DNA from 3 places in the Saccharopolyspora gregorii genome. Region 2 is predicted to be linked to each of the others. Evidence: riboswitches for the same ligand, from Rfam matches in the RefSeq annotation. Region 2 holds a riboswitch; each other region holds the start of a gene.
What was found. A riboswitch is a leader RNA that binds a small molecule or an ion and turns the genes downstream of it on or off. The one in region 2 is predicted to bind thiamine pyrophosphate.
Positions count from the first base shown of each region.

Region 1: another riboswitch for thiamine pyrophosphate. It lies ahead of H1226_RS24495 (thiamine ABC transporter substrate-binding protein); the one in region 2 lies ahead of thiD (bifunctional hydroxymethylpyrimidine kinase/phosphomethylpyrimidine kinase).
Region 3: another riboswitch for thiamine pyrophosphate. It lies ahead of thiO (glycine oxidase ThiO); the one in region 2 lies ahead of thiD (bifunctional hydroxymethylpyrimidine kinase/phosphomethylpyrimidine kinase).

Region 1 is NZ_CP059556.1:5,599,725-5,604,470, reverse strand. It holds gene H1226_RS24510 (AraC family transcriptional regulator) at 1-523, opposite strand, end outside; gene H1226_RS24505 (FAD-dependent oxidoreductase) at 1,018-1,986, shown strand; gene H1226_RS24500 (4a-hydroxytetrahydrobiopterin dehydratase) at 1,992-2,285, opposite strand; TPP riboswitch at 2,356-2,466, shown strand; gene H1226_RS24495 (thiamine ABC transporter substrate-binding protein) at 2,513-3,559, shown strand; gene H1226_RS24490 (ABC transporter permease) at 3,556-4,746, shown strand, end outside.
Region 2 is NZ_CP059556.1:5,248,255-5,253,000, forward strand. It holds gene H1226_RS22765 (polysaccharide pyruvyl transferase family protein) at 1-513, shown strand, start outside; gene H1226_RS22770 (hypothetical protein) at 539-748, opposite strand; gene H1226_RS22775 (TenA family protein) at 1,003-1,716, opposite strand; gene thiD (bifunctional hydroxymethylpyrimidine kinase/phosphomethylpyrimidine kinase) at 1,736-2,569, opposite strand; TPP riboswitch at 2,563-2,658, opposite strand; gene H1226_RS22785 (lipoyl domain-containing protein) at 2,691-2,963, opposite strand; gene H1226_RS22790 (hypothetical protein) at 3,233-3,502, shown strand; gene H1226_RS22795 (hypothetical protein) at 3,577-4,308, shown strand; gene H1226_RS22800 (hypothetical protein) at 4,360-4,746, opposite strand, start outside.
Region 3 is NZ_CP059556.1:436,646-441,391, forward strand. It holds gene H1226_RS01975 (hypothetical protein) at 1-39, shown strand, start outside; gene H1226_RS01980 (S1 family peptidase) at 213-1,334, shown strand; gene thiE (thiamine phosphate synthase) at 1,632-2,306, opposite strand; TPP riboswitch at 2,370-2,475, shown strand; gene thiO (glycine oxidase ThiO) at 2,465-3,580, shown strand; gene thiS (sulfur carrier protein ThiS) at 3,568-3,768, shown strand; gene thiG (thiazole synthase) at 3,770-4,531, shown strand; gene H1226_RS02005 (FUSC family protein) at 4,639-4,746, opposite strand, start outside.

The sequences.
Region 1 (4,746 bases), 350 kb from region 2:
GCAGCTCGGGCAGCACCGGATGGAGCGCGTCGAGGTAGCCGCGCAGCAGCCGCACCCCGGGAACCCGGCCGCCCGCCGGTTCGCCGACGCGCAGCGGACAGCCCACGTCGTCGAGGATCCCGCGCGGCACGACGAGGCTGCGCGCGGTCAACGGGCGGTCCGCGCTGCACCGCGCCGGGCGGCGACTGTCCCACACCAGCACGTCCCCGGGGACCAGCGACCACTCCGCACCGCCCTGCTCGAAGCGGACACCCCCGGCGTCGACGAGCAGCACGACGACGAAGTCGCCGTCGGTCCCGGCGAGCTGGCGGGCACCGCGCACCCCGCTGAACGGCGCGGTCGCGCACTCGACCAGCGCTAGGTCGTCGATCCGGTGGCGGTGCAGCGAGGCGCGGAACCCGTCCGCGGGTGGCGGTATCCGCACCGACCAGGGCAGGTCGGCGGTCGCCAGCGCGAACTCCGCTTCGACGGGGCTCGCGCGGCGGGGCCCCTCGACCGGCAGCGGATCCGGACGGTTCGACATCGCATCACACCGTTCGAGAGCGGCACGGCGCCGCGGAGAGCGAGCAGGTTCGACCGGAGGAACACCGCCACCGCGCCGAATAGTTCCGGTCGACCGGTGCGCATCGGGACCGGTGCCGGATCGCGATGATTGCCGATCGGCTGACCCTCGATCGAGGACGAACGGCGGGGCGACCGCGATTCCGGCGCCCGCCACCGCACCGACCCGGGCACGTCCGAGTGAAAGCGCTGCGGGGTCGGTAGCGCAGCGCGGCCCGCCGCGAACTGCGGGCGGCGCACCCCGGAACAGCTGAGTCGCACGCCGTGACCAGGCGATTTACGTTGTGCGCATGCAGCACATCACCCTGATCTGCGGAGACTGCAACGGCAAGGGGTGCAGCAACTGCGGCGGCACCGGCACGATCACCATCGTCGAGGACTAGGACCGCGCCGAGCGGCCGCGAAACCCGCCCCGAGCAGGCCGTGCGCGGCGGGCAGCGCTGCTAGCGTGCCGAAATGGCCGCCAACGGGACCGTCCTGGTCATCGGAGCCGGGGTGATCGGGCTCAGCACCGCCGTGATCCTCGCCGAATCCGGCGTGCCGGTGCGCGTGCGCACCGACGAGCCACCCGCCGACACCACCTCCGCCGTCGCCGGCGCGATCTGGGGGCCGGCGCTGCTGCAACCTGCCGACCGGGTGCGCCGGTGGGTCGCCGACACCTACCGCGCGCTGGTCGAACTGGCCGCCGACGACACCAGCGGAGTGCACCTCGCCACCGGGCGGATGGCCGCCCGCGTCGACCTCGGCGACCAGCTGCCGCCCGAAGCGCTGCTGCTGCCCGACCTGCGCCGCTGCACCCCGGACGAGCTGCCCGCCGGGTTCCGCAGCGGCTACCGGGCGACGCTCCCGCTGATCGACATGCCGCGCTACCTCGAACACCTCACCGGGAGACTGCTCGCCGCCGGCGGCGAACTGCTGATCAGCCCGGTGTCCTCGCTGGCCGACGCCGCGGCCGAAGCGGACCGCATCGTCAACTGCACCGGGGTCGGCGCGCACGAGCTCGTCGGCGACCCCGGCGTGCGGCCCGTGCGGGGGCAGCACGTCCTCGTCCGCAACCCCGGCATCAGCGAGTACTTCGTCGAAGTCGGCGCCGGACCCGAGTTCACCTCGTACGTCCCGCACGGCGACCGAGTCGTGCTCGGCGGCGTCGCGGGCGAGCACGACTGGTCCCGCGCACCCGACCGCGACGACAGCGCCGCCGTGCTGCGCCGCTGCGCGCAGGTCGAACCGCTGCTCGCCGGCGCCGAAGTCCTCGGCGAGACCGTCGGACTGCGCCCCGGGCGCGACGCCGTGCGGCTGGAAACCGAACGGTTCGGCGGCGCCACCGTCGTGCACGACTACGGGCACTCCGGCTGCGGGGTGTCGCTGTCCTGGGGCTGCGCCGCCGAAGCCGCCGGGCTCGTCCTCGGCCGACCGGTGCGCTGACCGGCTCACGCCAACGCGTCGACCACCCCGTCGATCTCCTCCGCCAGCGTGAAGTCCTTCGCGGTGAGGCCACCCGCCGAATGCGTCGAGAGGGCGAACACGACGGTGCGCCAGCGGATGTCCAGATCCGGGTGGTGGTTCTCGCTCTCCGCGATCTCCGCGACCCGGTTCACCGCCTGGATGGCCTGCGGGAAGCTCGCGAACTCCACGCTCCGCACGATCGTGGTGCCGTCCTGGGCCCACTCCGGCAGCCGGGACAGCGATTCGGCGACCTGGGTGTCGTTCAGCAGTTCGGTCATGCCCACATGGTGGTCGTCGGACGGCCGGAACGCGACCGTCGACCCCCGGCTCGGTGGCGGCACGTAGACTGCCGGTCGCCACGGGAGTCCAGCGCGCTGGGCTGAGAGGAGGGGCGCATCCCCTCGACCGTCCGCACCTGAACCGGATCATGCCGGCGCAGGGAGGTGTCGCGATCAGCTCGAGTTCGCACGCGTGGCCGAGACCGGTGTGCTACTCGGGAGGACCGTTGAACCCCTTACTGCGCTGGGCCGCGGCACTCGCCGCCGCCGCGCTCACCACCGGATGTTCGCTCATCGGGAGCTCCGGCGAGGACACCGCGGCGCGCACCGTCACCCTCGTCGCGCACGACTCGTTCGTCGCCGACCCGGCGCTGCTCGCCGACTTCGAGAAGCGCAGCGGCATCCACCTGGAGATCCGCAACAGCGGTGACGCCGGAGAGCTGACCAACAAGCTGGCGCTGTCCAAGGCGGCACCGCTCGGCGACGTCGCCTACGGCGTGGACTCCACCTTCGCCTCCCGCGCGCTGCGCGCCGACGTGTTCGCCCCGTACCGGCCCGCCGCCGCCGACCGCGGACCGCAGCGCTACGCCCAGGACCAGCAGAACCGGCTCACCGCCGTCGACGTCGCCGACGTGTGCCTGAACATCGACACCGCCTGGTTCGCCGCGCACCGGCTGCCGGAGCCGACGACGCTGCGCGACCTCACCGATCCCCGCTACCGAGACCTGACCTCGATGCCGGACCCGACGACGTCCTCCCCTGGCTTGGCGTTCCTGCTCGGCACCATCGACGCCTTCGGCGAGCCCGGTTGGCAGGACTACTGGCGCGCCCTCGACGCCAACGGCGTGCGGCTGTCCTCCGGCTGGGAAGAGGCCTACAACCAGGACTTCTCCGGTTCCACCGGCCAGGGGCCGCGACCGATCGTGCTGTCCTACGCGTCCTCGCCCGCCGCCGAGGTCGACGAGAACGGTGCGCCGCGCACCAAGGCCCTGCTCGACACCTGCTACCGGCAGGTCGAGTACGCGGGCGTGCTCACCGGCGCGAAGGACCCGCAGGCGGCGCGGGAAGTGGTGGACTTCCTGCTCTCGTCCGAGTTCCAAGGTCAGGTCGCCGACCAGATGTACGTGTACCCCGCGGTCGACGGGGTGCCGCTGCCCGAAGGCTGGGCGGCCAGCGCGCCGCTGCCGCCGCGGCCCGCGGAACTGCCCGCCGACGAGGTGGAGAACAACCGGGACCGGTGGGTCGAGCAGTGGCGGACGCTGGTCCGGGGATGACCGGCGAACTCCGCCGCCGGGTTGCGGTGGCGCTGGCCGCGGCGGTCGTCCTCGGCTTCCTCGGGGTCTTCTTCGCCTGGCCCGTCGCGGCGATCATCGGGCTGGGCGTGCGCGGCGACGTCGGAGCGGTGCTCGCCGAGCCGGCCACCTGGCGGCTCGTCGGCTTCACCCTCGGGCAGGCCGCCGCGTCCACCGCGGTCGCGCTGCTCTGCGGGCTGCCGCTCGCCTACGTGCTCGCCAGGCTCGTCCTGCCCGGTACAGGGCTGCTGCGGGTCGCGGTGACCGTGCCGTTCGTGCTGCCGACGATCGTCGTGGGCATGGCCTTCCGCGCGTTGTTCGGCGCCGACGGGGGAGTGCTGCCGATCGTGCTGGCCAACGCGTTCTTCAACGTCGCCGTCGTCGCGCGCACCGTCAGCGGGTTGTGGGGGCACCTGGACCGGCGGATGGAGGACGCCGCCCGATCGCTGGGAGCCGGGCGGCTGCGCACCTTCACCTCGGTGACGCTGCCCGCGTTGCTGCCCGCGCTCGGATCGGCGGCGGCCGTCGTGTTCCTGTTCAGCGCCACCAGCTTCGGGGTGGTGCTGGTGCTCGGCGGCGGTCGGCTGCGCACCCTGGAGACGGAGATCTACCTGCGCACCGTGCAGCTGCTGGACCTGCCCGGCGCCGCGGCGCTGTCCCTGCTGCAGCTGGTCGCCGTCGTCGCCGCCCTGCTCGTGGCCACCATCGCGCGCCGCCGCCGGGAGACCGCGCTGCGGCTGCGCGCGCCCGCGACCACCGCCCGGCCGCCGCAAGGCGCCGAGTGGTGGATCGTCGGGCTCGCCGGTGCGGTGCTGTGCGGGCTGCTCGCGCCGATCGCCTCCCTGCTGGTGCGGTCGGTGTCCACCAGGGACGGGTGGGGCCTCGCGGGCTACCGCGCGCTGCTGGGCACCGGGCAGCCCGGGACCCTGGAGGTCACCGGGCTCGAAGCCGCGCTGAACTCGGTGCGCACCGCGGTCGACGCCACCTGGATGGCGCTGCTGCTCGGGCTGCTCGCCTCGTTCGTGCTCGTCGCCGTGCGCCGCAGGTTCGTCGCGGAGAGCCTCGACCTCGCGCTGATGCTGCCGCTGGGGGTGTCCGCGGTGACGGTCGGCTTCGGCTACCTGATCACGCTCGGCTCGCTGCCCGGCGAGCTGCGCACCTCGCCGCTG
Region 2 (4,746 bases):
CTGTACCGCACCGACGACCTGCGGGACGTGATGATCTGCCTGCAGTCGGACCTGCTGGACGTCACGGTGCCCGCGCTGGCCGGGTTCCTGCTCGACACGCTGCGCGCCTGGGACGTGCGGCCCGAGCAGGTCGGTGTCATCGAAGGCATCCCGCGGGTGGACCGCGAGGTGTTCGCCCTCGTCGAGCACGACCTGCCCGGCGCCCGCTTCTACCCGTTCTCCGAGATCATGGACCACGGGCTGCCCGCCGCCGCCGGCCAGCGCTGGTTGTCGACCCGGTTCCACATGCACCTGATGGCCGCGGCCGCCGGGGCGCACGGCGTCGCCGTGTCGATCAACTCCGGGTACTACACGAACAAGCACCGGTCGCTGATCCAGCGCGGCTCCGGCTGGGGCCTCAGCGAGGGCCTCCAGGTGCCGCCGCAGCCGCGGGAAGGCGGCTACGAGCGGTCGACGCTGGACGCGTTGCAGGAGGCCAAGTCGAAGCTCGCCTGGTCCATCTACGGGGACTGAGCCGCCGGGCCGGGCAGCGGCGCGCTCAGGCCGCCGCCTGCCCGGTCTCGCAGGTGCCCTCGGCGCGGGGCCGCAGCACGTGGATGTCCGCGGACGATTTCTCAGGCTCCGTTTCCGCCTGGGCGGACTCGGCGTCCGCCCGGCGGTCGGCGATGTAGAAGGGGGCTGCGGCCAGCACCGGCACCAGCATCCCCGCCAGCATGATCAGAATTGAAGTCCCCGTACTCAAGGCCACCGAACCCCGCGCGGTGGGAGGCGGACCTCCCACGACCGAACACGCCGAACGAACGTGTCGTGAGCCTCATCGTCGTGGCTGAGGGTGTTCGTTAACACCGCCCGAAAGTGCTCCTGATCACGCTTCCCGCGAGCGCCCGCACCGCGGCTGACCACCCGCGTCACCGCCCCCGCCGCGCCGCAGGACACGTCGCGGAGGGTGATCGGGTCCGGGCATCCGCCGCAGCGCGGAAACCGTGCCGCCGCAACGACTTCTCACGCCGGGAGCCACTGCGCCGTCGGCCACCGCTCCAGGCGCCACGCGCCGTCCCAGAACATCCACTCGTACTCGGTGGCACGCGAGAACGCGGCCAGCATCCGCTCCCGCACCGGCTCGTCGGCGGCCGCGGCCGCCCGGTCGGTGAGCTCGCGGGCCGCCAGCACCGCTTCGGCGAACTCCTCGTCGGCGTAGGTCTCGATCCACCGCCGGTACGGGTGCGCCGACACGTCGCCGACGGCGGCGAGGATCTCGCTGCCCACGTGCTGGTACACCCAGAAGCACGGCAGCACCGCCGCCAGCAGCACCGGGTAGGGGTCGACCAGCGCGCTCGCCCGCAGGAACGAGGTGTAGGCGGTGCACGACGGCGAGGTCGCCACCCCCGCCAGGTCGTCCGCGGAGAGCCCGAACTCCTCGACGTAGCCCGCGTGCAACCGCCGCTCCTCCACCAGCGCGCCCCGCGCGGCCCCCGCGAGGAACGCCGCGTCCGCCGGATCCTCGGACCGGGTCGCGGCCGCCGACAGCGCCTGCGCGAACGCGATCAGGTAGCGGGCGTCCTGCACGATGTAGAACGCGAACCGCTCCCGGTCGAGGGTGCCGTCGGTGAGCGCCGCGTTGAACGGGTGCGCCACCACGGCCCGCTGCAGCTCGGCGGTGCGTTCCCAGGCGCGGGCGCAGAAACCGCCCGCGGGCGGATCGGGCAACCTGCTCATGACCTTCGTCCCTCCGATCTCACCACCAGCGGTGGAAGTGGTGCACGGGCCCGTGCCCGCGGCCCACGTCGAGGCGCTCCGCGGCCCGCAGCGCCCCGGTCAGGTAGTCCTTGCCGTCCCGCACGGCGGTCGCCCAGTCGGACCTGCGGGGGCGCAGCGCCGCGATCGCCGCGGACAGCGTGCAGCCGGTGCCGTGGTCGTTCGCGGTGTCGATCCGCTCGCTGCGCAGCCACCGCACCTCGCCGTCGCCGCGGAACAGGTCCGCGCTGGCGGGTTCCGCGCGCAGGTGCCCGCCCTTGAGCAGCACCTGCTTCGCGCCCAGGTCGGCGAGCCGCTGCGCCTGCGCGGCCATCTCGGCCGAGCCGGTGATCTCCGGTTCGCCCAGCAGGTCCGCCGCTTCCGGCAGGTTCGGGGTGATCAGGTCGACGCGCGGCAGCAGCTCGTCGCGCAGCACCGCGACCGCTTCGTCGGCGAGCAGCCGGTGGCCGCTCTTCGCGACCATCACCGGGTCCAGCACCACGTGCGGCGGGGCGTAGCGGTCCAGCACGGCGACGACCGCGCGGATCACCTCGGCGTTCGCCAGCATCCCGATCTTCACCGCGTCCACCCGGACGTCGTCGAGCAGCGTCGTGAGCTGGGCGGTGACGAACTCCGGCGGCACCTCGCGGACCTCGGCGACACCGGTGGTGGTCTGCGCGACCAGCGCGGTCACCGCGGACATGCCGTAGGCGCCGTTCGCGGAGAAGGCCTTCAGGTCCGCTTGGACGCCGGCTCCGCCGCTGGGATCGGTCCCCGCGATCGAGAGCACGTTCGGGACCCGGTCGGATCCGGGCAGGGCAGCACGAGTGGTCACGTCGGTGACGTCCCTCCGCTAGCACGAACTAGGTCAGGTTCGACGGGTCTGCTCTCAGCCCGGCCGTCCGGGCACCCCGCGTCACTGGCCCCAACCTAGCAACGGGCGTCAAGCCGCGGACTCACTCGACGAGGCCGATGATCGCGCCCGCGGTGAACCGCTCCCCCGCCCTGCCCTGCCGCCACAGCGTTCCGCTCGCCGGGGCGCGCACCGTGCGCGGGGCGCCGTCGGTCACGACCTCGGCCACCGGGGCTCCGCTGCGCACCCGGGCGCCGTCGGAGACCAGCCAGCGGGCGAGGGAACCGGGCTCCCGCGGATCGTCGTGCGGACGCGGGAAGTGCAGGTCCGTCACGGGGTGCGCCTCCGGGTTCCGCTCGCTCGACGCGCCCAGCATGAGCGGTGATCCTTCTCACCACAAGCGGGTTCCGGGCCCGGCGCCCTGGTTCGGGCGGCCCAGCACCGGGTCAGCGGCGGGTCGAGACCGCTCCGCCGAACAGCCGCTCTCACACGATCGGAGCAGCGCAGCCGCCGATCGCCCCCGCCACGCGAATGCAACGTGCGCGCTGATCGTTCCGTCTAGAGTTCGAGATCCGGCCAGTGGACCGAAGCCGGACGAACTGCGCGCCCGCGGGTCGTCCTGACAGGTATGGGGGTGGGACGGCAATGTTCCCCGATCAAGAGCACGTGTGGTGGATCGTCGGAGCGGGCAAGCGGGTCCGGCACGCGATCACGGTGCGCCCGGGCGCCAGACCGGCCGGTGATCCGGTGCAGACCCTGTGCGATGCGACGATCAAGCTCCCGCACGAGACGTGGCCCGCCACCAAGGAACCGTCGAGCCGCCGCATCACGGAGCGTTGCGCGGAGTGCGAGCAGGCGGTCGACGAACAGCTCGCGCGTGACGGCGATCTCGTAGTCACCACCTGGGACGCCTAGGGCGAGGGAAGTCACACCGCTCAGGGCTGATCGCCTAGTGAGGCGACCCTGCGTGGCGGATTAAAGTTGACGCAATGGACACCACTGCCGACGCCCCCCAGACCGCCCGTTCCCGCCGCTCCGCCCGGCCGGATCCGGCGGAGGTATGGGCTCCGCTGGCCGGTCTCGCCGACGCCGCAGCGCAGGGCGGGACGTCCGGAGCCGTCGCCATCACCCGCGGGTTCGACCGCAACAGCAGGCTGCGCGCCAAGGCGCTGCGCGACCTGCTGGAGGAGCGCGGGGTGGCGGCCATCGAGATCACCCCGGCCGTGGGCAGCGAGCGGCTGCTCGCGGACAGCGAGATCACGTCGGTGGTGAACCTGATCGGCGCCGGTTCCTGGCAGCCGTACCGGCTGGCCGCGAAGCTGCGCGCCCCGCTGCTGGCGGTGCGCGGCGACGAGGAGGCCGGGCAGGACTCGCGGGACGTCATCGGCGTCACCGCCGCCGAGGACCGGCGCGACGTCGCCCTCTCGCACGTGGCGGTGCGCCCGGAGACCGAGGGCCAGGGCAGCCTGATCGTCACCGCCGACGGCGAGCCGATCTCGGTGCCCGGCGGTTCCGCGGTGGTCACCCTGCGGGAGCAGCGGCTGGAGGTCCGGCTCGCGGGCCCGGACTTCGCCGAGCAGACCTTCACCGCCACCGAGGTGCGGGTGGAGACGGCTGACGCGCCGCACCGCCTGGTGCGCGACGAGCTGCCCATCGCCGACTTCGAGGGCGCGCTGACGTTCACCGCCGAGCCGGGCGCGCTGACGGTCCGCCCGGTCTGACCTGCCGCTTCCTCGCGCGGCCCCGGCGTCCGGGGCCGCGGGGAAGCGATGTCACAGCACCCGGTTCAGCAGCGCGACCAACGCCGCCAGCACCACGCCGACCAGCGCCAGTGCGAGCGGGGCGAGCGTGCCGGGGAACAGCGCGTTGGCGATCGTCCAGCCGAGCACGAACAGCGCCACCAGGCCCAGCAGCCCGATCATCGCGGTCATCAGCGGCCGGTGCCGCGGCAGCGCCCGCAGGTTCCCGCGGGCGACCGGCGTCATCCGCTGGAACGTGATCCACACCGGTAGCGCCACGAGCGCCACGACGAGCACGCCGAACAGCGAGTCGGCCCGGCTCGGCTCGTGCCCGAGGCCGAGCAGCAGGCCCAGCACGCCGACCGCGAGGACCAGCAGCACGCGGTGCAGGGTGCGCCACAGCATCCCGTCGTATCCAGC
Region 3 (4,746 bases), 1.5 Mb from region 2:
GGCGAATCCGCAATGCAGGAGCAGCCCGACTCTCCGTGATCGGAGAGCAGCGAATGGTGACGATTCCCGGTTATCCGGCCGGAATGCCGGATAACCGGGAATTTTTGCGCGTCGATGCGTCGAAAGGTGGATGTGCCGGGCGGTGGTCCCCACCAATACTGGCTCCTCGTAGGGATCTTTGAGCCCCACCTCAAGGAGTAGGAGACCCACCTATGACGCGCAAGCTCGCGGCCAGAATGGCCGGGACGATCGTGCTGGCGGCCGGAACCGTCGCGGCCTTCACCATGCCCGCTTCGGCGACCGTCGCCCCCGCGCCGCTGGAGAAGGCAGCCACCCAGCTCGAAGCCATGCAGCGCGACTTCGGCCTCACCGCCGACCAGGCGCAGGCCCGGCTGCACAGCGAGGCCATCGCCAACACCGCGGACCGGACGCTGCGCGGCGTGCTCGCCGACGCGTTCGGCGGTTCGCGCTACGACGCCGAGCTGGGCAAGCTCGTCGTCGGCACCACCGACGCGAACCTGGTCGACGAGATCCGCGCCGCGGGCGCCGAGCCGAAGCTGGTCGAGCACAGCACCGCGCAGCTGGCCGGCGTCGTCGACGGGCTCAACACCCGCCAGGCGCCGCAGGGCGTCACCGGCTGGTACCTGGACTCGGCCGCCAACTCGGTCGTGGTCACCGCCGCCGAGGGCGCGGGTGCCGCCGCGAACGAGTTCGTGCACGCCACCGGGGTCGACGCGCAGGCCGTGCGCGTCGTCGAATCCGCGGAGTCCCCGCGCATCCTCGCCGACGTGATCGGCGGCAACGCCTACACGATCGGCGGCAGCGCCCGCTGTTCCGTCGGCTTCTCGGTGGAGGGCGGCTTCGTCAGCGCCGGGCACTGCGGCAGCGAGGGCGACACCACCAGCACGCCGTCCGGCACCTTCGCGGGCTCCTCGTTCCCCGGGGACGACTACTCCTACGTGGAGGTCGCTTCCGGTGAGACCCCGCGCGGCCTGGTGAACGACTACGCGGGCGGCACCGTCGGCGTCGCCGGTTCGACCGAGGCCGCCGAGGGCGCCTCGATCTGCCGGTCCGGCTCCACCAGCGGCTGGCACTGCGGCACCGTCCAGGCCAAGAACCAGACGGTGAACTACGCCGAGGGCACCGTCACCGGGCTGACCCGCACCGACGCGTGCGCCGAGCCCGGCGACTCCGGCGGCTCGTGGCTGGCCGGTGACCAGGCGCAGGGCGTGACCTCCGGTGGTTCGGGCGACTGCACCAGCGGTGGCACGACCTACTTCCAGCCGGTCAACGAGATCCTGGACGCCTACGGCCTGACCCTGATCACGGAGTGATCGGGAGCCCGGTCACCGGGTGATGGCAGCCGGACGGGCTGCGTCTCAGCCCCACGAGACGCAGCCCGTCTCGTTTTAATTTTGCTACTTCTGCTGCGTAGCACGGGGGTGGCGGAACCTCAGCGGGATTCTCGCTGCGGGATCTTTTTCACCGGTGGCTCCGCCACAGGCGAAAAAGCTGTCCTCGCGAGAATCCCGCTGAGAACCCGCGGGTGGTCCCGTTGCGTGCTGGGTCTCCGCTCAGCGGCTTTGCCGCTGACAGGAAAGAGTCGCGACCCGGCCGGGCCGGGTCGGTGGTCAGGTGGGTAGTCCGGCCTTGAGGGATTCGGCGGCGGCGCGCGGATCGTCGGCCTCGGTGATGGCCCGGACCACCACGATCCGCTCCGCGCCCGCCGCGACCACCTCGGCGAGGTTGTCGTGGCCGACGCCGCCGATCGCGAACCACGGCCTGCCGTGCCCGCGGTGCTCCGCGGCGTGGCGCACCAGCTCGATGCCCGCCGCCTCCCGGCCCGGTTTCGTCGGCGTCGTCCACACCGGGCCGGTGCAGAAGTAGTCCACGCCCGGTTCGGTCGACGCCGCGTCCGCCTGCACCACGTCGTGCGTGGAACGCCCCAGCACCACCTCGTCGCCGACGATGCGCCGCGCCACGTCCACCGGCAGGTCGTCCTGCCCCAGGTGCAGCACGTCGGCCTTCGCGGCCAGCGCCACGTCCGCGCGGTCGTTCACCGCCAGCAGCGCGCCGTGCCGCACGCAGGCCTCCGCGAGCACCTCCAGCGCCGCCAGCTCCTGCCGCGCCTCCAGCGGCGCCCCGCCGGGCCCCTTGTCCCGCAGCTGGACGACGTCCACGCCGCCGGACAGCGCGGCGTCGGCGAACTCCGCCAGATCGCCCCGCTCCGCGCGCGCATCGGTGCAGAGGTACAACCGTGCGTCGGCGAGCCGCGTGCGGATGCCGTAACCGTCCAATCCGGGCATGCCCCCAGGGTAGTCCGCGGCCGGGCGGCGGCTGACCTCGCGCGGGCGGGTGAGTACGGTGGTGGTGGTTGGCACGGGAGCCCGGGATCCGGGCTGAGAGGGGGCGCAGGCCCCGACCGTCGAACCTGATCCGGGTCATGCCGGCGCAGGGAGCGCAGATGCAGCAGCAGTCGTCCGTCACCGTCGTCGGTGGCGGGGTCATCGGTCTCTCCGTCGCGTGGACGGCCGCGCGCGCGGGCCACCGCGTCGAAGTCGTCGATGCGGGGGAGCGGCGTGCGTCGTGGGTCGCGGGCGGGATGCTCGCCCCGGTCGCCGAGGCCGCGCCGGGGGAAGAGGAACTGCTGGAGCTCGGGTCCGAGTCGCTGCGCCGCTGGCCGTCGTTCGCCGCCGAGCTGGCCCGCGGGTCCGGGCTGCCGTCCGGGCTGCGCCGGGAGGGCACGCTGGTGGTCGGCGTGGACGGTGCCGACCGCGCCGAGCTGGACATGCTCGCCGACCACCTCGCCTCGCTGGGGCGCACCGTCACCCGGCTCGGCGGCCGGGAGGTGCGCCGCCTCGAACCCTCGCTGGGGCCCGCGGTGCGGCGCGGCCTGGAGGTGCCCGGCGATCTGGCGGTGGACAACCGGCTGGCGCTGGCCGCGCTGCGGGCCGCGGCGGAGGCGGCGGGCGTCCGGTTCCGCGCCGGGGCGGCGCGGTGGGTGCGGCCGGGCGAGGTGGAGCTCGCCGAGCGGACCCTGCGCTGCGACGTCGCGGTGATCGCCGCCGGTGCCCGCTCCGGCGAGCTGCACCCGGCGCTCACCGGCCGGATCCGCCCGGTCAAGGGCGAGGTGCTGCGGCTGCGGGCGCGCCCCACCGCGCTGCCCCCGCCCGCGCGCACCGTGCGCGGCCCGGTGCGCGGCAGGCAGGTCTACCTGGTCCCGCGCGACGACGGCGGGCTCGTCGTCGGCGCCACCCAGCACGACGCCGGGTTCGACGAGACCGTCACCGCCGGCGGCGTCCGCGACCTGCTGGCCGACGCGGAACGGGTGCTGCCGGGCATCGCCGAGTACGAGCTGCTCGAAGCCGTCGCCGGGCTGCGGCCCGGCACGCACGACAACCTGCCGGTGATCGGCGAACTGGAGCCGGGGGTGCTGGCCGCGACCGGCCACCACCGCAACGGGTTCCTGCTCGCGCCGATCACCGCGGACGCGGTGCTGGCAGAGCTGTCGGGCCGCGAACCACCGGTCGCCGGACCGGTTCCCGCAGGCGACGGAGGAGGTCGACCGTGCAAGTGGTGATCAACGGGGCGGAACGTCCCGTGCAGGTGGACGCGACGCTGGCGGCGGTGCTCGCCGAGTTCGGCGTGCCCGAGCGCGGCGTCGCCGTCGCCGTGGACGGGACCGTGGTGCCCAGGGCGAACTGGCAGGCGACGGAACTCCGCGACGGGGCGGCCGTCGAAGTGCTCACCGCGGTGCAAGGGGGCTGACGTGGACGACGCGCTGGTGATCGCGGGCCGGGAGTTCGGTTCCCGGCTGATCACGGGGACCGGAGGAGCGGCGAACCTGTCGGTGCTGGAGCGGGCGCTGCTGGCCTCCGGCACCGAGCTGACCACGGTGGCGATGCGCCGCGCCGACGCCGGGGGCCGCACCGGCGTGCTGGACCTGCTGCACCGGCTCGGCATCGAGGCGCTGCCGAACACCGCGGGCTGCCGCACGGCGGCGGAGGCGGTGCTCACCGCGCAGCTCGCCAGGGAGGCGCTGGGGACGAACTGGGTGAAGCTGGAGGTGGTGGCCGACGAGGACACGCTGCTGCCGGACCCGGTGGAGCTGCTGGACGCGGCCGAGCAGCTCGTCGACCAGGGCTTCGTGGTGCTGGCCTACACCAACGACGACCCGGTGCTGGCGACGCGGCTGGAGGACGTGGGCTGCGCGGCGGTGATGCCGCTGGGCTCGCCGATCGGCACCGGGCTGGGCATCCGGAACCCGCACAACATCGAGATGATCGTGTCCCGCGCGTCGGTGCCGGTCGTGCTCGACGCGGGCATCGGCACCGCCTCCGACGCGGCGCTGGCGATGGAGCTGGGGTGCGACGCGGTGCTGCTGGCCAGCGCCGTCACCCGGGCCCAGGACCCGGAGCGGATGGCCGCCGCGATGCGCGCCGCTGTCGAAGCGGGCCGCCTCGCCGCCGGGGCGGGGCGCATCCCGCAGCGCTTCTGGGCGCGAGCCTCCAGCCCCGGCCTGCCGAGCTGAACCGGCTGCCCGGCTGAACCGGCTGCCCGGCTGAACCGGGCCGCCCGGCTGAACCGGGCCGCCGGGCTGAACCGGCCCGCCAGAGCGGGCGGGCCGGCCCCCGGTGATCAGCGGATGCGGAGCCGTTCGGTTCGCACGAAGTTGATCGTGTAGCTCTTCCACGGCTCGTTGCCGAGGGTCTGGTCGATCGCCGAGCGCGCGTGCAGCGCGTTCTC